One region of the Mesorhizobium sp. M0244 genome, then DNA from elsewhere that is predicted to be linked to it. Evidence: riboswitches for the same ligand, from Rfam matches in the RefSeq annotation. Region 1 holds a riboswitch; the other holds the start of a gene.
What was found. A riboswitch is a leader RNA that binds a small molecule or an ion and turns the genes downstream of it on or off. The one in region 1 is predicted to bind S-adenosylmethionine.

Region 1 (3,407 bases):
CATGGCTTCGCCTTCTGCTTGGCGCATGATCCTGATCCGAAAAGTCTGCAACTTTTCGGGGTCATGCGCCGAGCCCTCTCGCCCGCGCGGCCGAGGCGATGAAGCCTTTGATGGCGGCGAACAGTTCCGGCTCGTCGAGCAGGAAGGCATCGTGGCCGCGGTCGGTCTCGATCTCGACGAACGATACCGAAGCGCCGGCCGCGTTCAGCGCGTGGACGACCGAGCGGCTCTCCTCGGTCGGGAACAGCCAGTCGCTGGTGAAGGAGACCAGGCAGAAGCGCGTCTTGGTGCCGGCGAAGGCATCGGCCAGCCGGCCGCCATGGTCGGCGGCGAGATCGAAATAGTCCATCGCCCGGGTCATGTAGAGATAGGAATTGGCATCGAAGCGATCGACGAAGGTCATGCCCTGATGGCGCAGATAGCTCTCGATCTGGAAGTCGGCATCGAAACCGAAGGTCAAAGCTTCGCGGTCCTGCAGGTTACGGCCGAACTTGCGGTGCAGCGCTGCTTCCGACAGATAGGTGATGTGGGCGGCCATGCGCGCCACCGCCAGCCCCTTTTCCGGCCGCTTGCCATGCTCGAAATATTTGCCGCCATGCCAGTCCGGATCGGCCATCACCGCCTGCCTGCCGACCTCGTGGAAAGCGATGTTCTGCGAGGAATGGCGGGCGCCGGTGGCGATCGGCAGCGCCGAGAAGACGCGCTCGGGATAGCTGGAGGCCCATTGCAGCACCTGCATGCCGCCCATCGAGCCGCCTAGCACGCTGAACAGCTTTTCGATGCCGAAATGCTCGACCAGCATCAGCTGCGCGCGCACCATGTCACGGATGGTGATGATCGGCAGGTCGAGCCCGTAAGGCTTGCCGGTGGCGGGATCGGTCGAGGCGGGGCCGGTGGAACCGAGGCAGCCGCCGATGACGTTGGACGAGATGACGAAGAAGCGGTCGGTGTCGATGATCTTGCCGGGGCCGATCAGCACCTCCCACCAGCCCGGCTTGCCGGTCACCGGATTGGTGTTGGCGACATGCTGGTCGCCGGTCAGCGCATGGCAGACGAGGATGGCATTGGAGCGCGCATCGTTGAGCGTGCCATAGGTCTGGTAGGCGATCTGGAACGGCGACAGCAGCGTGCCGGCGTCGAGCTTGAGCGGCTTGTCGGCGCCGAAACGCAACACCGGGCTCGACGGCTGGTCGGCCTCGTTGTTGGTTTTTCGAGCGCGCAGAGCGACCATCACATCTCCTTGCCCCGCCTTCAGTTGTCCGCCGGTCTGGGGCAACAACCAGTCAGGGCAACAAAAAACCGGCCATGCCTTCGCAAAGCCGGTTACAAGATGCAAACGGCCCTTTAGCAAGTTGTTTAACGTGGCTGCAAGCCGACCGGCCAAATCACCACGGAACTGTCGCTGCTCTTCTATGACTCGCGCGTGGCTTCGTCAACGGCAAGTTCTTCATCCTGAATTGCCGCCCCTCGACATTCCGGGCCATGGCTTGTATTTCCGCTGCGGCCTTCGGATGGAGGCACCCTCGACGGATTTCATAATATGAGCCAGACACCGGACCAGACACGTCCAACGCCCCGCGCCGGCATCATGGACATCGAAGCCTATGTGCCCGGCAAGAGCACGGCGCCCGCCGGTGTCGCCAAGGTCCACAAACTGTCGTCGAACGAGAACCCGCTCGGTCCTTCGCCGAAAGCAATAGAGGCCGCGCGCGCGGTTGCCGACAAGCTCGCGGTCTATCCCGACGGCAGCGCCAGGCGCCTGAGGGAAGCGATCGCTGAGGTGCATGGGCTCAATCCGGCGAACATCATCTGCTCCAACGGTTCCGACGAGATCCTGGGCCTGCTTGCGCAGACCTACCTCGCTCCCGGCGACGAGGCGATCATCACCGAACACGGCTTCATGGTCTACAAGATCTACATACAGTCGGCCGGTGCTGTCCCGGTGACGGTCAAGGAGACCGATGAACGCGCCGATATCGATGCAATACTGGCCGCGGTGACGCCGCGTACCAGGATCATCTTCCTTGCCAATCCCAACAATCCAACCGGCACTTACGTGCCGTTCCAGGAAGTGCGCCGCCTGCATGCCGGCCTGCCGCGAAACGTGCTTCTGGTGCTGGATGCCGCCTATGCCGAATATGTCCGGCGCAACGACTATGAAGCCGGTGTCGAACTGGTGGGCGGCACCGATAATGTCGTCATGACGCGGACCTTCTCGAAATTGGGCCTTGGCGGGGCGCGGATCGGCTGGATGTATGCGCCAATGCACATCGTCGATGCGATCAACCGCGTGCGCGGCCCCTTCAACGTCAATGCGACGGCGATCGAGGCCGGCATCGCCGCGATCCGCGACCGCGTCCATATCGAGCGCAGCGTCGCCCATAACGAGACCTGGCTGGCCTGGCTGAGCGAGCAATTGACCGGGCTCGGGCTGCGGGTGACGCCGAGCGTCGGCAATTTCATCCTCATCCACTTTCCCGAGGACGAAAAGCATTCGGCGGCGGCCGCCGACGACTATCTCAGCCAGCGCGGCTACATATTGCGGCGGGTTTCCGGCTACGGATTTCCGAACGCGCTGCGCATGAGCATCGGCACCGAAGAGGCCAATCGCGGCGTTGTCGCCGCACTCGCGACATTTCTGAAAAGCTAGAACCATGACATCACCGATGTTCGAAAAGATCGCGCTGGTCGGCATCGGCCTGATCGGTTCGTCGCTGGCGCGGGTCATCCGCCGCGAAGGACTCGCCGGCCAAGTCGCCATTTCGACGCGCAGCGAAGCGACGCTGGCGCGGGCCAGCCAACTTGGCCTTGGCGACACCTACACGACGGATGCGGAAGAAGCGGTTCGCGACGCCGATCTGGTCATCGTTTCGGTGCCGGTCGGCTCTTCGGGCACGGTCGCCGCGGAGATCGCACCGGCGCTGAAAAAGGGCGCCATCCTCACCGATGTCGGCTCGACCAAGGCGTCGGTGATCGCGCAGATGCAGCCGCATGTGCCGGCGGGCGTTCACTTCATTCCCGGCCATCCGCTGGCCGGCACCGAAAAATCGGGACCGGATGCCGGTTTTGCCGAACTGTTCGAGAACCGCTGGTGCATCTTCACGCCGCTGCCCGGCACCGATGCCGAGGCGCTGGAAAAGCTATCCGAATTCTGGCGCCGCTGCGGCTCCAACATCGACACCATGGACCCCCAGCATCACGACATGACGCTGGCCATCGTTTCGCACCTGCCGCACATCATCGCCTATAACATCGTCGGTACCGCCGACGATCTGGAGTCGGTGACCAAGTCCGAGGTCATCAAGTACTCGGCCTCCGGCTTTCGCGACTTCACCCGTCTTGCGGCTTCCGACCCGACGATGTGGCGCGACGTCTGCCTGCACAACAAGGACGCTATCCTCGAAATG
Region 2 (3,407 bases), on a different contig from region 1:
CTCAACAATTGCGTGAAGGGTTGGGAAGCAGCGCATTATCGCTGGGTCATCCTTGCCGATTCCAACGTGCTTATGCCGAGCGATTATGTCCAGCAGCTGATGGCGGCATGGCGGCCCGATACCGGCCTTGTCTGCTCGACGCCGATCGGCTCGCGACCGGACGGGTTTTGGGGGGAGGTCGAATGCGCCTTTCTCAACCCGCTGCAGGCGCGCTGGCAATATGCCGGCGAGGCGCTCGGTCTCGGCTTTGCCCAGGGCAAGAGCATGTTGTGGAACAAGCCGATGCTCGACGCCAATGGCGGCATCCGCGCGCTGGCCGCCGAGATCGCCGAGGACGCCGCCGCGACCAAGCTGGTGAACCGGCTCGGATTGCGCGTCAACCTTGTCGCCTCGCCCTTCGAACAGCCGCTCGCCCGGCGCACGTTGGGCGAGATCTGGTCCCGGCAGGCCCGCTGGGCACGCCTGCGCCGCGTCACCTTTGCGCTGTTCTTCGCCCCCGAGATCCTGATCGGCGCGGCGCCGCCGCTGGTGCTTGCGCTGATCGCGGCGGCGGATGCCGGCGTCAGCCTACCGGCCACCGCCATTGCCGTGCTGGTCGCGGCCTACCTGCCGGAATGCGCCCTGGCCTCAGCCAAGGGATGGCACCTGTCGCTGCGCACCATCCCGGCGATGATGGCGCGGGACGTGATGCTTCCCGCCATTTGGGCGCGCGGCTGGCTGAGCAGCGCCGTCGACTGGCGCGGCAACGTGATGACCATCCAAACCAAGGCCGTCGCGGAACTGGAAGAGACCCCGTCCGGCGCCTGAGGGCACGTCCCGCTCACCTCTGTTCGGTCAGCCCCTTATCCGGCAGCTCTCAGCGCTTGTTCGATATCTTCGAGCAGATCGTCGGTATCTTCCAGGCCGACGGAAAGCCTGAGCGTGCCCGGTCCGATGCCGAGCTCGGCGCGGGCCTCATCGGTCAAGTTCTTGTGCGTGGTCGTCGCGGGATGGGTGATCAGGCTCTTGGCGTCGCCGAGATTGTTGGAAATCAGCACGATGTCGAGCGCGTTCTGGAAGGCAAAGGCCGCCGGCTTGCCGCCCTTCACATCGAGGCAGATCAGCGTCGAGCCGCCCGACATCTGCTTCTTGACCACGGCCGCTTGCGGGTGGTCGGCGCGGCCGGGATAGATGACGCGGGCGATTTCCGGGCGCTCGGCGAGAAAGTCCGCGATCCGGCCGGCACTTTCCGTCTGCTGTCGCACACGCAGCGGCAGCGTCTCCAGGCCTTTCAGCAGGGTCCAGGCATTGAAGGGCGAGAGGCTGGGCCCGGTGTGGCGGAAATAGTCATGCAGATTCTCGTCGATCCATTTCTTGTCCGACAAGATAACGCCGCCAAGGCAGCGCCCTTGGCCGTCAATATGCTTCGTGGCCGAATAGACGACGATGTGGGCGCCGAGCTGCAAGGGTTTTTGCTGCAAGGGCGTCGCGAAGACATTGTCGACGATCAGCCTGGCGCCGATCGAGTTGGCAAGCGCCGCGACGGCGGCGATGTCGACCACCTCCAGCGTCGGATTGGTCGGGCTTTCCAGGAAGAACAGTTTGGTGTTGGGCTTGACCGCTTTTTCCCAATTGGCGATGTCGGTGCCGTCGACCAGCGTTGCCTCGATGCCGTATTTCGGCGCCAGCGTCTCGACCACCCAGCGGCAGGAGCCGAACAGTGCGCGCGCCGCCACGATATGGTCGCCCGCTTTGGCGCTGCACAGCAGTGCTGCCGTCACCGCCGCCATGCCGGACGCCGTGGCGCGCGCGTCCTCGGCGCCTTCCAGCGCGCACATGCGCTTTTCGAACATGTCGACCGTCGGATTGGCATAGCGCGAATAGATGAAGCCCGGCTCCTCGCCCTTGAAGCGGGCTTCCGCCGCTTGCGCCGTCTCGTAGACATAGCCTTGGGTGAGATACATCGCCTCGGAGGTCTCGCCGAAGCCGGAACGCAGCGTCCCGGCATGCACGAGTGCGGTCTGAGGCTTCCAGTCGCGCTTCTTGATCATTACCCTATCCAAACAACAAAAAACCGGTCGCGAAAGTCGCAACCGGTCCATACGGCCTTGCGGCCAGACGGTCCTTTAGCGACTTGTTTAACGTGGCTGCAAGCCGACCGGCCAAATCACCACGGGATAACGACCCTTTAGACCCGCACCGCGCTTGCGTCAATTGCCGGTATGATTAAGAGGGTTGTACCAAGCAGGTGCCGAAGGCATCCCACGGTTTGTGGCAAGGACCTGCGACAGAACAAGACCTCGCCCGGCGTTCGAGCGGAGCCAGACCCTTGCGGCAGACAGGCATTCTTCCCGATCAGAATATTTCCGCGCTGTTCCAGTCGGGCGCGCTGAAGTCGCCGCGCGCGCTCGATGCCGATCAGATCCAGCCGGCCAGCCTTGACCTGAGGCTCGGCGACAAGGCCTGGCGGGTGCGTGCTTCCTTCTTGCCCGGCCCGGACCACAGGGTTGTCGACAAGCTCGACCGGCTGAAGTTGCACGAGATCAACCTCGCCGAAGGTGCCGTGCTGGAAACCGGCTGCGTCTACATCGTGCCGCTGCTCGAAAGCCTGGCGCTGCCCCCGCATATTTCGGCTTCGGCTAACCCGAAGAGCTCGACCGGACGGCTCGACATCTTCACCCGGGTAATGACCGACCGTGGCCACGAGTTCGACAAGATCACCGCCGGCTACGAAGGTCCGCTCTATCTGGAGGTCAGCCCGCGCACCTTCCCGATCGTCGTGCGCACCGGCTCGCGGCTGTCGCAGATCAGGTTCCGCACCGGCAATGCGCTTTTGTCTGAAAGCGAGTTGCACGACTTGCATCGCGCCGAGATGCTGGTCGCCACCGAGCCGCCCAACATCTCAGGCGGCGGCATCGCGCTGTCGATCGACCTCGACGGCGACAAGGACGGGCTGGTCGGCTATCGCGGCAAGCACCACACTGGCCTCGTCGATGTCGACAAGCGCGCCGCGCAGGATGTCGTCGATTTCTGGGAGCCGCTCTATAAGAGCGGCGCCGGCGAGCTGGTGCTCGACCCGGATGAATTCTACATCCTGGTGTCGCGCGAGGCGGTGCATGTGCCGCCGCTCTACGCCGCCGAAATGACGCCGTTCGATCCGCTGGTCGGCGAATTCCGCGTCCACTATGCCGGCTTCTTCGATCCGGGTTTCGGTCATTCGGCGTCGGGCGGCACCGGCAGCCGGGCGGTGCTCGAGGTGCGCAGCCACGAAGTGCCGTTCATCCTCGACCACGGCCAGATCGTCGGACGGCTGGTCTACGAGCACATGCTGAAACGGCCGCAGGCGCTCTACGGCACCGATCTCGGCTCCAACTATCAGGCACAGGGCCTGAAGCTGTCCAAGCATTTCCGCGCCGCGCGCTGATCTT

Region 2: another riboswitch for S-adenosylmethionine. It lies ahead of NKJ08_RS25975 (O-succinylhomoserine sulfhydrylase); the one in region 1 lies ahead of metX (homoserine O-acetyltransferase MetX).

What each region holds. Positions count from the first base shown of each region.
Region 1 covers NZ_JAMYSE010000127.1:4,812-8,218, reverse strand. The annotation lists gene metW (methionine biosynthesis protein MetW) at 1-3, opposite strand, end outside; gene metX (homoserine O-acetyltransferase MetX) at 62-1,231, opposite strand; SAM riboswitch at 1,325-1,402, opposite strand; gene hisC (histidinol-phosphate transaminase) at 1,541-2,650, shown strand; gene NKJ08_RS35640 (prephenate/arogenate dehydrogenase family protein) at 2,655-3,407, shown strand, end outside.
Region 2 covers NZ_JAMYSE010000055.1:14,469-17,875, forward strand. The annotation lists gene NKJ08_RS25970 (ceramide glucosyltransferase) at 1-807, shown strand, start outside; gene NKJ08_RS25975 (O-succinylhomoserine sulfhydrylase) at 843-2,030, opposite strand; SAM riboswitch at 2,086-2,163, opposite strand; gene NKJ08_RS25980 (2'-deoxycytidine 5'-triphosphate deaminase) at 2,309-3,403, shown strand.